4 regions of the Paenibacillus sp. J31P190 genome follow, and region 1 is predicted to be linked to each of the others. Evidence: riboswitches for the same ligand, from Rfam matches in the RefSeq annotation. Region 1 holds a riboswitch; each other region holds the start of a gene.
The links. Region 1 has a riboswitch for cyclic di-GMP ahead of AC58U0_RS27740 (hypothetical protein). Riboswitches for the same ligand answer to the same signal wherever they lie in the genome.
Positions count from the first base shown of each region.

Region 2: it holds a riboswitch for cyclic di-GMP, as region 1 does, so the genes downstream of both, AC58U0_RS13655 (C40 family peptidase) here and AC58U0_RS27740 (hypothetical protein) in region 1, are expected to answer to the same signal.
Region 3: it holds a riboswitch for cyclic di-GMP, as region 1 does, so the genes downstream of both, AC58U0_RS31535 (transglutaminase domain-containing protein) here and AC58U0_RS27740 (hypothetical protein) in region 1, are expected to answer to the same signal.
Region 4: it holds a riboswitch for cyclic di-GMP, as region 1 does, so the genes downstream of both, AC58U0_RS35050 (pyridoxal phosphate-dependent decarboxylase family protein) here and AC58U0_RS27740 (hypothetical protein) in region 1, are expected to answer to the same signal.

Region 1 is NZ_JCAUAS010000020.1:99,876-105,144, forward strand. It holds gene AC58U0_RS27730 (LiaF transmembrane domain-containing protein) at 1-266, opposite strand, end outside; gene AC58U0_RS27735 (metallophosphoesterase family protein) at 512-1,594, shown strand; gene AC58U0_RS27740 (hypothetical protein) at 1,771-2,013, opposite strand; cyclic di-GMP riboswitch class I at 2,060-2,154, opposite strand; gene AC58U0_RS27745 (O-antigen ligase family protein) at 2,306-3,823, opposite strand; gene AC58U0_RS27750 (S-layer homology domain-containing protein) at 3,905-5,269, opposite strand, start outside.
Region 2 is NZ_JCAUAS010000006.1:48,820-54,088, forward strand. It holds gene AC58U0_RS13650 (ribonuclease H-like YkuK family protein) at 104-697, opposite strand; gene AC58U0_RS13655 (C40 family peptidase) at 804-1,757, opposite strand; cyclic di-GMP riboswitch class I at 1,923-2,010, opposite strand; gene AC58U0_RS13660 (hypothetical protein) at 2,130-2,423, opposite strand; gene AC58U0_RS13665 (thiamine pyrophosphate-dependent enzyme) at 2,494-4,797, opposite strand; gene AC58U0_RS13670 (2-oxoacid:acceptor oxidoreductase family protein) at 4,832-5,269, opposite strand, start outside.
Region 3 is NZ_JCAUAS010000028.1:32,725-37,993, forward strand. It holds gene AC58U0_RS31525 (SdrD B-like domain-containing protein) at 1-465, shown strand, start outside; gene srtB (class B sortase) at 553-1,362, shown strand; gene AC58U0_RS31535 (transglutaminase domain-containing protein) at 1,387-2,226, opposite strand; cyclic di-GMP riboswitch class I at 2,281-2,364, opposite strand; gene AC58U0_RS31540 (response regulator) at 2,411-3,553, opposite strand; gene spoIIE (stage II sporulation protein E) at 3,867-5,269, opposite strand, start outside.
Region 4 is NZ_JCAUAS010000040.1:11,348-16,616, reverse strand. It holds gene AC58U0_RS35050 (pyridoxal phosphate-dependent decarboxylase family protein) at 1-1,601, opposite strand, end outside; cyclic di-GMP riboswitch class I at 1,695-1,780, opposite strand; gene AC58U0_RS35045 (ABC transporter ATP-binding protein) at 3,012-4,814, opposite strand; gene AC58U0_RS35040 (ABC transporter ATP-binding protein) at 4,798-5,269, opposite strand, start outside.

The DNA.
Region 1 (5,269 bases):
CCGTAACCTATCAACCCAATCGCCAGTAAAATGATGATCCAACCAGCTAACTTACCAATCAGGATGATTGCGCCAAGCCCTGCAATAATCCAACCGATTTTGCTACCGTTCTGTATACCTACATAACCAAGGCCAACCATTCCTATTGGAATCAAGTATCCCATCACCGAGCCAATAAATGGTCCCATGTGAACGCCTAGCTTATTTAACAGAATCAGTGCACCGAATGCGATTAGCAGAGCGGCTAAGCCTGTATTTCTTTTCATCGTTTCGTCACCGCCTTTCGTTGTTTGCTGTGTTGTTTGCTGTGCTCTTGTTCATGTCTTTATTTTAGGTAAAAACGAAGCTTTCCAAAACGGACTAACGACGGTATTTGTTCCTAGACCTTAGTCGGGGCGCATCTAAGACCTGTGTCAGGCAAAAACAGTGTTTATACGACAGACGTTTTGGTTAAATACTTAACAAACTCGGTAACCCGCGCTTTTATCCCGGGAAAAGGAAGGTTTAAATTATGAAACAACGATTACAAACGTTAACTATACGCATCCTGTTATCCACTCTATTCCTTCTATTACTCCCTACTTATGCTTGGGAAGCAACGGCGATAGCGCCTGTTTCGAAATCATTTAAGGCGGATATTCTTAGTAAAGAGCCATTGCCTATGGTAAAACTTTTTCGTACTGTTCCCAAAAAAACGTCCACAGCAAGTAACGCGCCACTCTTTTCTTTTTCCGTGCTGAGCGATATACATGTGGGTGCAAAAGACAAAGATTCTCAAAAGCGCTTCCGTGCTGCTTTAGCCGATCACCGTCTTATTCGACCTGACAGCAAACTTATAGTAATGAATGGCGACCTCAGCAATGGCAACGAAGCAGATAATCGGAGTCTGGTCAGCGTTATGAGCGAACACCCTTTACCTCCCGTTCATGCAACGATGGGAAATCATGAGTATTATGGAATGTGGCAGACGAAGAGTGGCGGTCAAGATACCAGCAGGCTAAATCCGAATTGGACAAGCCAAAAGGCCATCGACCTATTCCATCAGATGTTTAACTATGAAAAGCCCTACCATGAACTCGTCATGGAGGACTATCACTTTCTATTTCTTGGGGGTGAATTTTATCGCGATGTGGATCCTAACGTGAAAGAGGACGCTTATCTATCCACTGAACAGCTTACTTGGTTTCAAGATAAATTGAAGGCAGCTGCGGCTGCAGCGCCGGACAAGCCTATTTTCGTGTTCCTGCATCAACCACTCGTTCATACCGTGGACGGTTCGGATCAAGAGCTCGGAGTTGTACAGCAGGAAGAGCTTAGGGCGATTGTGAATGCATATCCGAATGTTGTATTCTTCAGTGGGCATACCCACTGGAATTTGGAGACTACTAAACAGATTAAACAGCTGGAGTTCCTTGCGGTATCTAGCGCCTCTGTCCATGAAATATGGAATTCGAAAAATGAGCCTGAAGGCAGCGCGGCTAGCCAGAGCATCGTTGTGGACGTTTATACGGACCGTATTGTGATTCAGGGGCGTGAGCATTCGGAGAAAAGGTGGATTGAGCCGGCATTTGTGAAGCGTTATGAGGGGAATTGATTGAAAAAACTACCGAGCGAGGACGCAAGGTAGTTTTTATCCACTTTTATACATATCGTTTAACTAAAGAAAACTCGACACTATTCATAGCGATTTTTGTAATCTAACAAAATCCTTGCTGCGTTTGCTGCGGGTCGCATGTATCGTACGGAAAGATAGTAATTGAAACAACTCATTTATGAAGCAAAAAAAGTTTTGTCCGGAAAACCGTCTCCCTCTGCATAACATCTTGCTATAGCTGAAGCGGCCTTCATAAACATATGATCCTTGGTAGTACCTGGGACCCTCTCTAGCTGCCGAAATTCTTCATTAACTAGATCAAACTCAATTTCACCCAAACTTTCTTCTGTTGGACCAAATTTGTATATGACTTTTTCTGCATCGTCGAATACTTTAATCAGCATCAGATATGTTGCCATTTTCCGACCCTCCTTTCTTTTTTGGCAATAAAAAAACAAGCCCCTAAAGAGTAACCCGGCTATCATCCCATGACATGTGACTCATGGCTTAGACCCGTGGCTTTGCGTCTCCACCTTTCGATGGATTTGCCTTTGTTCATTATTGCTTGATATTAGGTGTGTTTCAGTGATTATTTCTAGTTGTAAAGAACTAACTATTTCCATGGTATTCCATAAAATAATGAAATTCAACATTTTTCTACAAAAATGAGGTACCCACTACGCAAAGTGTGTGATTTCACACAAAAAAGGCCTAATTGACTAATTTACTAGTTGCTAATTCATCCAGAAGCGAACGATAAAGCTCCTCTTTAGGCAAGATATCTACAGCAGCTTGGATCTTCTCTCTTGCCAATATATAATAAGTCCGATCCCCCGTCTTATTCCCTAGTAGCACGTAGCTTTTAGCGGATTCATATTTCACTGAATGTGACCATGGGAGAGCACGTTCAGCTCTTTCTAAATAAGCTCGGCCTTCACTTAGCTGCCCAGATAATACTAGATTCGTCCCCACCCTTTTACAGGTGTAGCCCCATTCAAACCACCCCAATACCGCAACCAACACAATCAAAGTACCAGATAAGATAACTTTTGAAAATGGAGTCTCCATCTTCATACGCCATGTAAATCTATTATTTATCGGAGTCTCTACAAAGCTTACTAGAAACAGTAGTAGCATAAACACCCATGGGAAGCTAAGATCAAAATCAAAGCCCGCATGCAGCAGGATAACCGTCACCATCACCATAGCTGCCTTCACCCAATAAAAATCTATCTCTCCGAGACTTTTTGCTTTGAAAAATCCCCATACTTTTAGGTAGAACCATCCTATCCACGCTAAAAAAGCCAGCAATCCAAGCAGCCCTATATCCATCGTAATTTGCAGAAAATGATTATGGACATATTTAACAAAGTACTCCTTGGATCGGTATAATTGTTGCAGAACAACCCATCCTCCACCGCCACTCCCTGTCCATCCATAATCCCTAATGATTTGTAGACTATCCTTCCAATATACAAGCCTTATTTGAAATTCAGATGTTTGGGGTTGAATGGACTGCACTCTGCTCCAGAAAAATAATGGATCCTGTTTGATAGTTGCGGCGATCACATAGCTCAAGAAATGAGCAAATGCGGTCCCCATCCATGCGGCTCTCTTTCTAAATTCCGGAAATAGGATCAGACTGATACATATAGATAATAACCATAGAATCCAAACAGAACGAGAAAATGTCAAGAGCAAGCCTGTTCCGCTGATAACTGCAAGCAATAAATACCGTTTCTTCTGCTTGCTTACGTAAAAGAAGAGTCCAGATAGAAGACCAATCAATAAAACAACAGCTAACGTATTCGCATACTCTATAGTAGATTCAAGACGTCCTTTTCGCTCTAAGTGCAGTAGAAGCCCCCACACGACGAGCCCAGCTGCAGCCCATGTCCATGACTTTAAATACCTGATTTTTTGTATTAGAGGTACTCTAATTACTATCAAAGCCCAAGGAACAAGTAAGCTAAACTTTGATGCTTCCAAGATGGCTTGCTCCCAATCAACGGCATAGAGAATAGACACCCCATACATGATTGCCATAAACACAATAAGAAAGTGAAATAATGAAAATTGAATTTCCTTGTCCCAAAATGCGAACACAGCAAACCCTGCTAGAAGAACAATAAATACAATAAGATAGCTCTGTTCGTAATAAAATCCCTGAAATAATGAGCCACTCCAGCATAGGAGCAATAAAAGCCCTGTCATCGTTTTCACTTTCATGTAACACCTCTGCTTATCTAACTTATCCCTCTACTATACAAGAAAACTGCCGATTAATCGGCAGTCACTTGGTCAATTTATTTAATTGATAAACCCAACTACCTGTAATAGTCTCTTCAACATCACAACCGCTTGTGCACGAGTGGCCTCGCTTTGTGGCGCAAAGTCAGATTCTGTCATGCCAGTAATTACTCCAACTTTCGTTACCTGAGCGGTAGAGTTTCGAGCCCAAGTACTTATTGCATCTTTATCCTGGAAGGAGGCTATTGGGCTCTCACTAACAGCATCAACAGATTTACCTGTAAATTTTAATGCCTTTGCGATCATAACAGCCATTTGTTCCCTTGTGAGCTTGGCATTAGGACGGAATGTACCATCCTCATACCCCTCGATTAGTCCCGCTTTAACGGCAGCACCGACGGTACCTTGGTACCAGCTTGCGGAATCAACATCCTTAAATTGCATACTGGACTTAACTTCATTTAATCCTAAAGCACGAGTAAGTAATGTCGCGAACTCGGCACGGCTTATCACTTGTTCCGGCGAGAATGTATTAGCTGCTGTTCCTTCAACCAATTGCTTTGTAGCAAGAAACTCTACATCTTCTTTTGCCCAATGCCCACTTAAATCTTTGAAGGTTTGTAGCCCTTGAACAACGGTGTAGATACTATTTGAATTTCGCTTTATCGTAACTTCCGTCTTACCGTTGATCGTTGTAAATATAGCCGGTACAAACATTAATTTACCGGTTGTTTCATCAAAGGTAACTGCGGAAGAACGATTTTCATTTAAAACTTGAGGAACTGTTATGGTTCTAGTCACATATATGCTGCCAAAGTTATTCATCTCATGTTTCTTGCCATTCGCCTCAGCAGTAATACTGAAGTCGACTAGGTCTGTTAACAATTTGACGTTCAGGCTTTTAGCTTTGTTTTCTATTTGTTCAGCTTTGCTCCCTGTAACTATCTCGATTTGAATGGTTAGAACAACATCTTTCAATGAAGCCCCCAATTGAGTAGCTAGCAAAGTTAAATCTATTAATTTTATAGGCAAATTATAGCTTGCCGATTCATTTTTAATGGAAATAACTGCGGAAGAGTCTTTAAATGAATCTGCTAGTGTGCCTACTGGCAATTGAACCTGAGATATCGGATCCGATCCTTCGATTTCTAGGCTTACTGTTTGTGCACCCTTGTCCTTGTCTTTGAGAAGACCCAAGGCTTTTCCTAATTTGTCGGCATCAAGAACGACTTTCGTTACCTGTTTGCCTTCTGAATTGGTATCTTTAGTTACGGTCGCTGCTCCTTTATCAAGCTTTACGCCATCTTTACCATCTGTTATCCCCGTACCCGGTGCAGGAGTTATAGGTCCTGTATTTCCCCCGACTGGAGATGTATCGTTTCCACCTTCACTGTTATCTCCAGGATCAGGACCAGAATCCCCGTT
Region 2 (5,269 bases), on a different contig from region 1:
CTAAGAAGCTGAGGAATCCTCTTTTCGATACCTTCTCAACCAAACAAAACCGTCAGTTCCTATGATCGAGGAGACCACATCGAACTAACGGTTTCTATATCTCTTATAGGATGCCATCGATGACCTCACGATTCTCATAAATTGGCTGATACGGCTTCTTCGAAAAACGGTTGGCATAAGCCGAAGCTACATAACAATCCGGTTTAATAACAGGAACCATGCCGACGGATTCCACTCTCCTTACCATCTCTTGGACGAATTTAGCCGTCCGGTTCTTATTCTCATCGTCACCTGCATCGATATGAATAAACATATCAAAGGAAGCACCTTGATACAGATGTGGAAGAAGGATGTTTTCCATATCCTGTCGCTTAGACTCATCAAAATACATCGCAATCTCTTCACTCAGAGCAGTTTCCATCGAAAGTTTTTCTCTAATCGAATGCAGGGCCCGATGAACGATGACTTGACGATAACACGCCCACGCTCCTTTTCCTAACCGCTGGATAACTACACCAGTAATGAATTTCGTATGACCTTGGTGTACCTGACAATCCGTACCAATAATAAATTTGTAGGTTGCTACGGGGTCGTGACGCATGAAATGGAGAATGCGCTCGTGTACGGTATCTAGGTTTAATCCTCTTTCCGTTGTGTTCCGAAATTCCAGTGGATGGGTCGTCGTCAAAGGTTTCAAAGATAAGGTTCTTCCTTTCTTCTTAGAATGAGGAAGAAGCGGATGCTGAAGCTGCATCCGCCCCTATCTATAGTATATGGCAAATTTCCTCTGATCGAACCATCACTTAGCGTAAAACACGGCCGCCGTACAAAAATCGATTTTCCCATTGCTTCCCAGCGATCGTATCCATACGAACACCGCCGGATTCGATCGAATACGTATGCAGCATATTCCCATTTCCTAAATATAGTCCAACATGCGTGATCGGTTCTGTAAGAACGTTTACGTTATCATAATCTGATGCTTTACTCCCTTTGTAGCTGCTGAAGAACATCAGATCTCCACGTTTCAAGCTTGTCCACTCCTTACTAACAGGACCTAACGATTTAACATAGTTGCCTTGTGCTTGTGAATCGCTAGGTACGGATAATCGTAGAGCATCCCAGAACATCGTTTGAATGAAATCCGAGCAATCGAAGGTCGTGGTATCGTTGCGTTCCGAACCAAATTCATAAGGAGTGCCTAAGTAAACTTTACCAGCTGCAATAACGGCTTCAATTTCTTCGGCGAGAGGCAGATTGGGTTTGATGACGGAGAAATCAGTGCTTATGTATTTACTATTTGTGCTTATATAACCGCTAATTCCATTGGCATCTTGGATTTGGTACCAACTATCGTTGACTTTTTCTTTAACAAGGACGTCTTCCCCTTTACTAAGCATCCGAATAACCTTGGAGCCGGGTTCGGAAGCTGGAAGTGTGCGAAAGTTTACGCCATAAATGATTTCCGCATTGCTAATTATTTTTATGTATTTGCTATTCGTCGAAACATAACCGCTTACACCCTGCGCATCTTTGATTTTATACCAATTCGTCGTTGCAAAGTCCGTGACGGTGACAATTTCGTTTGTTTTCAATAAACGTATAACATTACTTGAAGTACTAGCTTGATCTCTGAAACTTACCCCCGAAACAATTTGGGCCTTCGTCGTTATCCCCTCATCTGCCTGAATAGCTGCCGGGACTACAAGAGTAAGCGCTAAAACTAGCATACCAAGAACTATCGTCCATTTTCTCATCGTCATACCTCCATAGGTTGATATCGCTCTAGCTGTATTTGAGTTACGTAAAAACCGAACTGACGAAATGGATACTTTGAACCTGACACCTCCTCTTCATCGTAAAAAGGATGACCCGTATGCCTCAACTGGGTCATCCTCTTCTTGTAGAAGGGTCCCATCGCATTCGACAGCTGGCTAGCACTCTGCCTTAGGCACGAGAGCCCCTGTAGCTTTGCGTCCCAAGCTTTCGCTCGGTTTGCCATTTCGTTGTGATGTTAATTTTTTCATTCGCATCCTTATTATAGTTTGAGCGGGTCCTTCACGAATATAGGCGAAAGGTTGCGTTTGTTGTCGAAATCATAGTGGCTGGGTACCTATTGACGCTATGGTTTATTTTTCCGGTTTACGGACTTCCGGTTTTCGTGTAAGAGGCCAAAACACTTGCAAATTAGGGTCATTTTTCAACTTCACATTGCAGAGCTTCATTTCCCCTTCCTCAAGCTCAGTCACATGCCAAGCATCCGTCTCCATTCCCCCAATGCTGTGTAGAAAAGCAGGAAACTGCTGCTCAGCCTCTTCTAAATCCGGCCAAAATTTAACGCCATAATAGGCTAAACCGTAGTGATTGACTTGTGTACATGTGAAAATCTGTTGCGATATTTTGTGCTGCAGTACATAGGGCATCTTTCATTCCTCCGATAAAAAGGCACGTTCACCATCATGGTGAATGTGCCTTCATTTTTATGATGACGACTTATAAATAAGCATTCTCATGCTTAGCTTTTAACATATTCCAACGACGTTCAACTTCCGTTTCGAACGATTTCAGGGAACCCTCATATTCAGGCTTCGTCATATGCTTCGTTTTCCCCATCGTCTTGAGCCAATCCGACAGTGGAATCTTCTTGCTCTTATCCTCCGGATTATACGTGATGGACGTAACCCCGTGCTCTACTTCATAGAGCGGGAAGAAGCAGGAATCTACCGCAGCTCCGACGATATTGGAGCCTTCCTGGTCATCCGACAACCAGTTGAGTGGACAAGCAATGAGAATTTTCCCATATACCAATCCTTCATTTTGGGCGTACCATTGTGCTTTCGCGGCTTTCTTCACAAGATCCTGCGGATACGCTTCCGACCCCGTAAATACATACGGAATATGGGTAGCAGCCATAATTTGGGCTGTATCCTTGTGATGGAACACTTTACCACCCTGATGCTTCCCAACGTTCGAAGTCGATGTGCGATGACCCATTGGCGTCGAGTAAGACAACTGCGCACCTGTATTCATGTATCCCTCGTTATCGTACTCGAGGATAATCATTTTATGATTGCGCAAAGCCGCTCCGATCGCCGGCCCCATCCCAATATCCATTCCGCCGTCACCAGTGATCATCACGAAGGTGAAATCGTCCTTCAAACCCAAATGGTCGAGTTCGCCACGACGCTTGCGCTCCCAGAACATCTCCACAACGCCTGAGAGGGTCGCTGCACCGTTCTGGAACAGATTATGAATATACGTCGCTTTGTGAGCCGAATACGGATAACCTGTCGTTACAACCATGGCACAGCCTGTATGGAAGATCGAGACAATATCGCCTTCAATCCCCTTGAAAAATAGCTCCAAGCCAGAGAAAATGCCGCAGCCTGGACATGCGCCATGCCCCGGAGCAATACGCTTCGGTTTCTTCGTTAATGCTCGTAAAGGCGGGATACGAACATTCAGCTTACCCGTGTTCTCATCCGGCGTTACCGTGATGAGTCCCGTCTTCAAATCCTCATACTTCATCGGCGTCAACACCCGCTTCGGCGCTTTCGAAGGATCACCTGGCGTGTGGCCATAGTAATCGAAGGGAACCTCCACCTTGCCGCTTTGTACAGCGTCAATGGCAAATTGGAACAAATTATGCCCGTCTTCGGCATAAAAGTCCTTGCCACCTAAGCCGTAGATTCGGCTTATGACAAGCGTATCTCTGTTCCCATGTGTGAACAGCGCCGCTTTAATTTCGTTGACCATATTGCCGCCATGGCCGCCATAGGAATCCGCGCGATCGCCAACGGTGATCGCCTTCACATTCTGCAAAGCTTCAGCGATCTGCTTTGCTGGGAATGGACGGATGATATTCGGCGCGATCGATCCGGCTTTTATGCCCTTCTCGCGGAGCTGGTCAACAACGTCTTTGATGATTTCGGAAGCCGAATTCATCAAGAACACGGCAACTTCCGCGTCCTCCATCCGATATAGCTCAAGAATCGGATAATCACGGCCTGTCAGCTCAGCGTATTCCTGCCGGATGCGGTCATAAACACCTTCAGCGTTATACATGGCCATGGACTGCTGGTAGCAGTTATTAATATAATCCGGCTCATTCATATAAGGACCTACGGTAATCGGATTATTACGATCTAGCGTATCCGGGAAGCCCTGTGGCTTCTCTCCAATGAAAGCATGCACATCCTCACGATGCGCGAACGTTTGCACTCTGCGCTTTTGGTGGGACGTAAAATATCCGTCCGAAGCAACCAAAACCGGCAAACGAACTTCCGGATCTTCAGCCAGCTTTAAAGCTATGATATTCATGTCATAGACCGCTTGAGGGTCCCGACACATCACAATCGGCCATCCCGTATTTAAAGCATAGTACAAGTCAGAGTGATCCCCATGAATATTTAGCGGTCCGGATACGGAGCGGCATACCAAATTCATCACCATGGGAAAGCGTGTCCCGGATTGTACCGGCATTTGTTCCAACATATACAAATAACCGTTGGCGCTTGTCGCGTTAAATACGCGGCCGCCAGCAGTTGAAGCGCCATAACATATGCCTGCCGAACCATGTTCACCGTCTGCCGGAATGAGCACGATGTCATGCTGTCCATTGGACTTCATAAGATCTAGAAATTGGGCAACCTCCGTAGATGGAGATATTGGAAAATATCCCATAACATGATAATTAATTTGATGAGCCGCATATGCCGCCATCTCGTTACCTGATTCATATACAATGCGCTGTTCGACCTTGGCTTGCCCTAATTCCTTCTTGATATCAATGGACATGCGAGTAGTTCCACCCTTCTCCCATAAATACTCTCTAAGAGTTTACAGCTAGATTGAATCGATGCGGCATGCGATTTAAATCCGCATAACCATCTTCTTCCCGCTCATTAGTGAGCGCTTCGGTCGGACAAGCCTGTACACATTTAAGGCAGCCTTTGCAATATTGATAGTCGATCCCCTGTAAGAACATTTGAGGCCGCCCCTTCTTGTCGGGGAGTTCATCCCAAACGAAACAGAAATCCGGACAAACATTATCGCAGGAAGCACAGTGAATACATTTATCTTCATGGAAATGCGGCATCATTCCCGCACGTGAAATGCTTAAATCTTTCAGAATACTGTTCCCAGGGTTCGTTATGACACCACCAATGGACTGCGTTTCATAGCCAAGCACTGGCGTATCGAAACGCACGAAATCGGGCATCGTCTCTCCTTCTGGAAGCGCATACGTTTGGAACTTAACTTCATTGTA
Region 3 (5,269 bases), on a different contig from region 1:
ACGCCAGGTACACCAACACCTGCGCCAACTCCAGGGCCTACACCTACGCCAGTTCCGGAGCAACCTGTTGTCACGGATGAGAATACACCAGTAACTGGTGAAATCCCGAACGCAGCACCGAATTCCGAAGGTGAGAAAATCCCTAATCAGGTGACCGTTGAAGACCAGCCTGAGAACGGAACCGTGGAATTGACAGATGACGGTAAATGGGTCTATACACCAAAAGAAGGATTTAACGGAGACGACTCCTTCACTATCGGAGTTAAGAATGATAATGGCGATATTGATTATCAAAAAATTCAGGTAAGTGTCCTTCCTAAGGGCACCAAAAAAGGCTCTACATCCCTAGTTCCAAAAACGGGCCAAGATGCTCACAGTAATTACTATCTAACTGGGCTAGCAATGGTTCTTGCTGGACTAGGCGCACTCGGAGCAACACGTTGGCTGCAGCGTAAATACAAGTAATACGAACAGGGGCGGCGCCATGCTGCCCCTGCTTCTTTATCAATGTACAATCATGCTACTATAGTCGTAGGAAGGAGGGAAATAAGGATGACAAGATTTTCAGTCACGCCAAAAAAATACCGAATTATCTATTGGGCAGCCTCATTATTCATCGTAGGGGGAATTACCCTTTTAGCCATAGATCTCTATACGCAGCATGTTGAAAGCAAGCAAGCCCAGCGGCTAAAAAGTCAACTTGCAAGCTTTCACCAAACCAATACCACTTATCTGTCTCAGCCAATCAATTCCGATCCTGGATATGACCAAATGAAAGAAGACATTAGCCCCGCAGCTAGCGCTCCTCCCGATAGCATAAATTGGAGTAGTTTGCTTGCCATCAACAAAGAAGTCGTTAGCTGGCTTCACATTGAAGGCACTAGTGTCGATTATCCGGTCGTACAACATAAGGACAATGATTACTATTTAAATACAGACGCAGCAGGCAAAAAATCAATTTACGGCAGTATATTTATGGACTACCGTGTAGACATCAGCCAACAACAGCGAAATACAATCATTTATGGGCATAATATGTTAGATGGTTCTATGTTTGGAAGCCTTCAAAATTATAAAAACAAAGATTTTTATTTGGAACACCGCGACATTCTTTTAGAAACACCCGAAAGGAAAACAGCCTGGGAAATCTTTTCGGTTTACACCATTGATGCCAGTAAAGATACGGTCGATCTCTCCTATGACAACGATCAAGCATTTCTTCAAGCTTTAGACCAATATCGTAAAAAATCATTGTATCAGACTACTGTCATTCCGCGAAAAGAAGATGAAATTCTCACACTGGTGACATGCAGTAATGAAACAGATGACACCCGTTTAGTTATCCATGCCATGAAAAAATAGGGACCCTGGACAGGTCCCTTTTACTTATTTTATATAAAGCTTATCTGCGACTGGATAGTCACTTTCCACCCATGTATGACCCAAGCCTAGGAGAGATTCATTTGTTATATTGAAGTAGTCCGTTGACTGAACCCCTGGTTTATCGGGCGTAGGATCATCAAAAACGGTATCCAGCATATACCAGTTATCCTCAATGTTCACTACATTCCACATGTGTGACTGTACAGGATCGTCATTTAAATACCCTACTACTAGTTTACTGTCAATGCCTGCTTTTTTGAGAAGCAAATTCGTTAAGATAGCGTAGCCTTGGCATACGGCCTTTTTGTTGTACAGTGCCGAATAGGCTGTATGTCCGATTTCATCTAAATCCTCATAAGAGGTATGCGAAACCACATAATCGTGAATCGCCGCTTCCTTTTCAAATGCGGTCATCCCGGTTGTCAGGATTTCACCCAGAATACGATCGATTTCCTTATTTACGAAATTATCCTGTTCAATGGTCGTAAGGTATTCGGGCTTTAATGTAATCGTGATGTTGCCAATACTCCCCTTCATTTTGTATGAAAGGCTCTTCATGTTCCAAAACAATTCCTCTTCTAAACTTGATTGCGCATGAGATATAGCATTCTTAATACCTTGAATGTAACTAGCCGAGTCTTTCGACTCCCTGGATGTATAGGTAATGATAATGGATTCCGGCTTTTTGGCGAGCTCACTTTGGAGCTTTTCTTCTAACTCTGTCAAATTACCAGCTTGTAGATTAGAGGAACTAGCATATGCCGTTTCAACATTTACATTTGTTGTTACAAGAAACAGGACCATGGTCAACAGGGCGATAGCCATTTTAAATTTTGAATACACAAAAAAACCTCCTTTGTAATGGAGCCAAAAGAGGATAGAATGCTTATGCTACCTCCTGGCGGCCCGACGATCATAGCAAAATGCTTTAGACTCGTGGCTTTGCGTCCCTGCCTTTCGACAGGTTTGCCTTTTTCAAAAAGTTACTAGAATATATACGGGTATCATATCATATCTACTATTAAAGTCAATTTATATTATTGGTTAATAGCCGGAAAGTTTCGTTAAACCATTGTGTGATAGACGAGCTCGGAGATATAGCAAGCTCCTCCTCAAGACGATTCCGCAGTATCTCATACTGCTGTTTAATTTCAGCGAAATTGCTAAGCTTAAGATACACTCGCATGAGCCCAAAATAGCCATCTTCAATGAGTGGGGAATGATCTTTCATCTGCTGAAACAAGTCCCCTGCTTCCGTTAAAAGCCCTTGCTCCAGGCAGAAATTTGCAAATCGTTGAAGATACTGCCACCTAATAAGTCGCAAGCGTTCACGCTCGGCTTCCGCCCATTGAAACTCCGATTCAGCCAAATAGTCTCCTTTGTAAATAGCAAGCAAATTCGTGTAGGTACCCACAGTAGACAAATTCATCTCAGGCGCTTGTTGAAGCTCTCGTTCCCATCCATCAACATCCACAAGAATATTGTCGAGCTCTAAACGGTAACCTTCTTTTTCGTAGACTACTTGAATAGTTAGTCCTTGATCTTTAAGCATCTTTCGAATTTGATATACGGTCGTATGAAGCAGCACAGCAGCGCGGTTCGGGTCCAGGTCAGGCCATAGCAGTTCCATGAGAAAATCCTTGCGAACGACCGGTCCTCGACGTTGATGAAGCAGGAATGTAAACAATTCTTGTGTCTTGCTTGTCCGCCATGAGAAGGAACGTATTCCTTCCTCTCCATTGATCCAGTGAAGGGATTGGAAGCAGCAGATCTGCACAGCATTCATTATTATCTTATGGGGATGCCTTGGGACAGCTGCTTTGCGGAGTCTGTCTAGCGTTTTGTTCAAACGGCCAGCAAATACAGGTTTTAGCAGATAGTCCAGCGCATTCAGTTCAAAGGCCTCCACGGCATACTGGTGAAACGCGGTCACAAATACGATCCGCACGTCAGGCAGCAGTGTATATAACTGTTCAGCTAGCTCCATGCCACCAATCTCTGGCATTTCTAAGTCCAGGAAAATAGCATTCACTTGCTCTTGCTGGGCCATGATCAATGCTTCTCTGGGATCCACTAGAGCGGCAACAACCTCAATATCTTTATGATTGTCTAGCAGTTTCTCCATACTTCTTAATGCTAAAGGTTCGTCATCAACCAATAAAACTCTCAAACTCATCACCTCTTCTCGATATCCAAATCGATATCTTAGTCCCTAAGCTCGGTGTACTCTCTATATGTAAGCCTTCTCCGTATAATTTGCGAGCTTGCTCCATTCCTACACAGTTATCCGAACGGCATTTTCCACAATAGGCGGAATCCAGATATGCATTATATCGGAAAAAAATTAGCTAACTTGAAGACGTTGACCCCATCGTTTGATATATAAATAAATTCTACTAATGCTATTCCATTCTGTATATAGGGAATAGCAGCGCACAAAAAGCCATAACAGCAAATGAGCTGTTATGGCTTCTATTCCTCCATTAGCTAACCGTCTTGGGACGCTCCATTCGCGTAATTCCTGGCCACCGGAATGTGGCCCACTCCGGCTGCCTCTTCTCGACACGTGCAACAACGACGGTCATATCATCTTGAATTTCGCCATGATGGTGGCGGAAAATCCTTTCTAATAAACAGTCCGCAAAATCCTGCGGCATCGTCGTATCAATTTCCTGAATCATCCGCTTCATCCACATCTCTTTGTTTACCGCATGTCCCGGTGCATCGTAAATACCGTCTGTCATCATGACAAGGATATCACCCGATTGGAGCGGAATCGAGACCAGATCAACATCAATCTCACTCAGGATGCCGACTGGCAGATTATTCGCCGATATCGAAATCACTTCCGTCCCGCGCTTAATGAAGCTAGGGGTAGAGCCAATCTTCATGAACGTTGTGTTTGCACTGTACATGTCGATCAAGGCCATATCTACGGTCGCGTACATCTCGTCCGAAGAGCGCAGCATCAACACCGAGTTCAGCGATTTGATCGCCAGCTTCTCGTCCATCCCTGACTGCAGCAGCTGCTGCAGGATGCTCAGAGCCGTCTGGCTCTCCGCACGCGCGCGCTCGCCGTTACCCATGCCGTCGCTTAGCGCCACGGCATACTTGCCATTGCCCAGCTCCACCGTGGAGAAGCTGTCGCCCGAGAAAAGGTCGCCGCCTTTGGCTGCGCCGGCGACCCCGGTCTCAACCTCGTATTCCTTAGCGGAGCCGAATACGACCGTGCTGTAGCCCTCGCCGCGCTCATGCATTTCCTCGCGCATGACGGCGACATTCTCGCCGATAATTTCGCTCAAGAGCGGCGCAATGATTTTCCGACATTCATCGAAGCCCTTCGTATATTGATGAATGATCTCAATCTCGATATTTCCTTCATCCAAGGAAATGATATCGATGGTATGGATGGATAAGCCCAGCTCCTCCAGGGCATTACGAATTTGCTCTTCTTGAAGGAACAGCTCCTGTCCTTCCCGTTTAATCTCCTTGGCCAAGTCCTCCATGACTTGGGACACGCCCGAAAGCTGGTCCGCGACGAGATGTCGGCTATCCATAATCTGCTTTTTCCAATGCAAATCATTCTTGTACAAACTATACTGCTGCTTCATCACATCCAGCACTTGATCCGTACGAATACATACCTTCCTCCACTCCGGTGGAATATTCTTCTTCGTCATACTCTCCTTCATCTCAATTTGGGTCATCATATCGGTCATATACGTATAGGTTTGATAAAATTTTTGATCCCAGCACTGGCTCTTTTTCCAGCAGGAATCACAAGCCTTCTGCGCAACCGCATTCATAAAATGGCCGACATCCTCCTCCTTGCGGCTCACCGCATCATCCGTCGTCAACTGCTTAAAGCTGCGCGCCAGCTGGCGGA
Region 4 (5,269 bases), on a different contig from region 1:
TGAATAATTTCATGTACATGTTTGGTCTCCGTATAAGGAGAAATGACAAAAATCTTTGTCGCATACAGAGCAATAGAATTAGCATCCTTCGTTTGAACAAGCAAATGCTTTTTGGTGTCGCCAAAGAATATGCGGTCGCGATGATTCCCAAGCATTTCGAATAAACGTTCGTTAAATTTATTATTCCGCTCAATTTCCTTAAGGGTGCACTTGCCTGAAACTTCTTCCTGAAAATGCGGACTGCCTTCCGGATATATACGAAATAGTGTAATGATGCCAGGATTATCGTTATTAACGATTTCAGCTTGAGGGATTTCTTCGCGCAGCGCTTCCCGGAAAGCGAGATTAACCTCAACGAACTGAGCCAGCAATTGCTGATAACCTTGAATGCCGAATGCAAGCAGAGCGCTGTATATACTGATAGAGCTTGCCATGCGCGAGCACTCCAACGTATATCCAGTATGATACTGTCCGTATCCCCGATGTCCGACATAGGGGGTTTCATCCGGATGCAGATCCATGAGCCTTAAATCGGCGGCATCCTTGACCAGAAATAGGCTTGTCAGGTAAGGGGTTTGCCCTAGCTTTTGAAAATCGAAGCATAGCGAGTCGGCCAAATGCAAATGCCTCATCTTGCTTTGGATAGAAATTAAAGCCTGAGCGACATCTTTCTTTAATTCGAGTGGATTGGCGGTGAAATCATAGTCATTAAAGAAAGCAAAGAATGCACCTAAGGCAGAGTCTGCATGAATATGTGGTCTCATCAATCTATGATGAACGGCTACTTTATCAGACACAGCATAAATTTGTTCCAAATCGTCAATCCCCATGGCATCCGTTGTTCCTGTCGTAGCTACAATGTAAATCGGGATTCCGCCTCGTGCGATTACTTCTTCCATTTTAACTCGCAGATCATCCACATCCATGGAACTGTCAGCATTCGTGCGAACTCTGATCAGTCTATCGCTCCCTATGCCGGATGCCTCCATAGATTTAAACAAGCTGTAGTGAGCGGCATCGGAACAAAAAGCATACAAGTTATCGGGAACACCTTTTTGCAAAGCGTCCGGAACGAATTTGGCGATCGCTATCCGGAGTCCTGAGAATACAGCTCCTTGCCCGCCCCACGTCGTATACCCGCCGCTTTTCAGCGCATCATAGTCTATTAATTTGGACATCATGCTGATGACCCTTACTTCCGCTTCAGCTCCGGCTGGGCCGTATACATCCCATAAATTGTTGCCATTAACCAAAAATGCCGCGATCATGCCCATAATCCCAGGGATGCTTGCCATCGGCAAAATATTCGTCAAAAAATATTTCGTATGATAAGGATGATCATGCAGCAATTTCAATAGCTCTGTATTAACTTCCTCTAGGGGGACGCTGCCATTAGGAATGAAGCTATCTCGAATTAGATTGTTATAGAAAGTCCCTGTTCGGTTTTTCTCGCCCTTGAGATTGACGCCATCCGGGTTTTTGAGATCATCCACTCCTGTTACTAGTTGTTCAATGAGCCGCAAAACCATTTGACGCGTTTGTTGGTTTCCATCCTCACTGGGGAATAATTGCTGTACATTCGTTAATCTCTTCTCTCTCATTAATTTCTCTCCTATCGATAGAATTGCTTGAAGAAAATGTTCACAAAAAAAAGGAGAAACACAGGCATGGATGCCCTATTCCACCAATTGCTACAATGCAACTGGCTGACATATCCTTGTTGGATGTAGTCCCTTTAGCTTTGCGTCCCTATTTTTCAATAGGTTTGCCATTATAAAGTTGTAGGTGAAAATTCCCATCTTCGACAATAATCGACAACAAAACTTTACAATTTTATACATTTGTATAGTATAGTAATATAAATAAAACAACACATTTTTCCAGTATTGTTTGTAAAGATATTATAATGTAACTATATTGCTTTTTTAACATTTTCCTCGGATGGTGGTAAAATAGGTTCGATTGTCTCTTTTCGAGACAGTTATACCAATACACGCAAATACGAGGGTACAGGGCTTATTTATTTCGAAAAAGCTAATCCAACTTATGGAAAGTGATAACACCGTTCTGGTTAAATGAAGTAGAGAATCCAGGAATCTAGGAATCTAGGAATCTAGGAATCTAGGAATCTAGGAATCTAGATGATAAAAAAAGCCTAATGGTAGACGCGCGCAACATATTATTGCGCCCAAGGCATATGTGTAACCATGCACACTTACTCAATCGAGAATTGTTGTACGTTGTACAACAATTTGTAAGCAAATCCACGTTTTCCTCACGAATGTTGCAGAAAATACAACAATTCCTACCAATAGCAGCCCAAATGGCGATAAATAGGCTGAATTGTTGTAAAACATACAATATCTTCAACTTTCACAGAACAAATCAAGGATAATTGTTGTACGTTGTACAACTTACCATCCTAATTCGGCAGTTCTCCCATATATCAGCACAAAACGCCCCTTCTTATTACGGGGGTAACCAGGGGAGAAGCTTCACTTACCCCAAAACAAAACAATAATAAAAAAAACCTGGCCATTAGCCAGGTCCTTCGATTAAGCCCCTCCAGCTACTTGGACATCTGCAACGATGTAAAACGATGTAAAACATCATTACAAGCCCACGCAGCGCGGGAGACAGCACTGTTTTCATCTGCAACGCTGAAAATCATCGTTACGTCGCGAGACAGCCATGGCTGAGACATCTGTAACGCTGTAAAACATCGTTGCAAGTTGCACGCAGCGCGGATATCAGGCCATATCTCACCTGTATATAGGGTTGCCTCTCTGTCACCCAAAACATATAAAATCTTATCAGTTGAGAAAACCTCTATCGAGACCATTCAAAGGTGAGCGAGCGCGTTTAGATGTAGCTTTTTTCGCCGATAAGAAAGGGGCCATCGTGACCCAAAACTTATTCTTTCTTATGGGGCAAAATAAGCTTCGTCACGACTTCCTAACAAGAAGTCCGACAAAGCTTATTTTCACACCCTCAGTTGCGGCGCATTCATGTTATGAGATGGGTTGAGCTGCATCCATATTCCCCTGTGAATGGAGATATAATTGCTCGTAATAGCCACGAAGCGCAAGTAATTGAGCATGGCTCCCTTCTTCAACAATTTTCCCCTGACTCATCACAATGATGCGGTTAGCATGCATAATGGTCGAGATGCGATGTGCGATTACAAGAGTCGTTCTTCCCTCGGCTACAACCTGAAGCGCGGATTGAATCAACTGCTCCGTTTGGGAGTCCAAATTCGCTGTAGCTTCGTCAAGAATCAGTACTTTCGGCTTGAATACGATAATTCGCGCGAATGAGATCAGTTGTCTCTCTCCTGCGGAAAGCCCGCTTCCTCTCTCGGATATGCGTGTCTCATAACCATCTTTCATTCGTGAAATGAGATTATCTGCCCCAACCATTCGACATGCCTCAATAACTTCTTCACGCGTTATCGTTTCATCGAACATCCGAACATTGTCCAGAATACTGCCTGCATATAAGTACGGTTCCTGCTGTACAAGTCCAACCATTCGGTGTAAATCCGCCTGCGGGATATCCCGCAGATCCGTGCCATCAATGCGGATACTTCCTTCCTGCACATCATAAAAGCGGCAAAGCAAACTTATCAGCGAGCTTTTTCCAGCGCCCGTCGTCCCCACAATACCGATCATTTCACCGGGCTCAATATGAAGCTCTAGATCCTCAATAACAGCTGTATCCTTCAAATAACCAAAATGCACATGGTTGAAATGTATGTCCCCCTTCACCTCGGACAACGAGGGTGACAACGCGCCTTCCTTATCCTTTACTTCCGGTTGAATGGCGAAGATATTCCAAATTCGATTGACAGACACCGTTGTAGATTGAAGGGTATTCCACTGCTGTGTAATGTTATTAATCGGTTGAAAAAACTGCCGGATATACGTAATGAAAGCATACAAAACTCCGAATTCAATCGTTTTATCGAACACAGCAATACCGCCAATCCAGGTGATAAAAGCTACCGATAAATTCCCTAAAATATCAAAGGAACGATTGAACAAAACATTGGTACGAATTTCTCTCAAATTTGCACGGAAATATCCTAGATTCCGATCAGTGAAGCGATTCATCTGTTCCTTTTCTTGATGAAAAGCTTGAATGAGATGCATCCCGGATAAATTCTCAGCGGCAAAAGCAACCATTTGAGACAGCTGCGTCCTCGAAAGCTGATAGGTTTTGCGCATATATCTGCGAAAGCTTATAGCTATGAGCACAATGATGGGAATCACAATCATGCTGTAAAGCGTTAGCTGCGGGTCCAGATGGTACATCAGTACGATAATGAATACGAGTGTCATGCCATCGCGTACCAGACTAAGAAGAACCTGCGTAAAAAACTGATTCAGCGTTTCCGTATCGCTGGAAACATGCGTAATTAGGCTGCCGCTTGGCGTACGGTCATAGTAAGACATCGACTGCTTAAAGATGTGCTCGAACAAATCCTTGCGTATTTTGGCGACGATGCTTTGGCCGGCAAACTGCAATAAATTATTCTGCAGATAACTGAAGAATAAACTGCTGATGGATAGACCTGCATAAAACAAACAGATGAGCAGCAGTGAGCGATAGTCACTTTTCCCAATCATCAAATTATCATCAATCGCGATCTTAACTAGATACGGCTGAAACAAATCTGCAGCTATCCCTAGTAACGCGCAAAATAAAACAGCTGCAAAGGTGAACCTATGCGGTTTGGCATAAGCGGATAAAGAACGAAAGGAAGATCGCGTCTTCTGCCGCTCCTCATTGCTTTTGTTACTCCGTTTGGGCATCGTCGCTACCTCCCTCTTGTATCGCATGAAGCTCGGCGTACAAGCCTTCCTGCGCAATTAGCTCTTCGTGCGTGCCGCGCTGAACAATCCTGCCTTCATGAAGAACGATAATTTCATCCGTATGCTTTAACGCGGAGATTCGATGAGCGATCCAAATGGTCGTTTTGTTCAATCGCTCCTTTCGGATCGTATCGATGATGTGCTTCTCCGTCACCGAGTCAACAGCGCTTACACTATCATCTAGAATCATCAAAGGAGAATCCTTAATGATCCCTCTGGCTAAGCTTGTTCGTTGACGCTGTCCACCCGATAAGGTGACACCGCGCTCGCCCAGCTTCGTCTCAAACTTTTCAGGAAATGATGTAATGCTGGAGAGGATTTGTGCTTTCTTGGCAGCACGTTCAACCTGTTCTAAGGGTGATTCTCTTTTATAAAAGGCGATGTTATCCCGGATG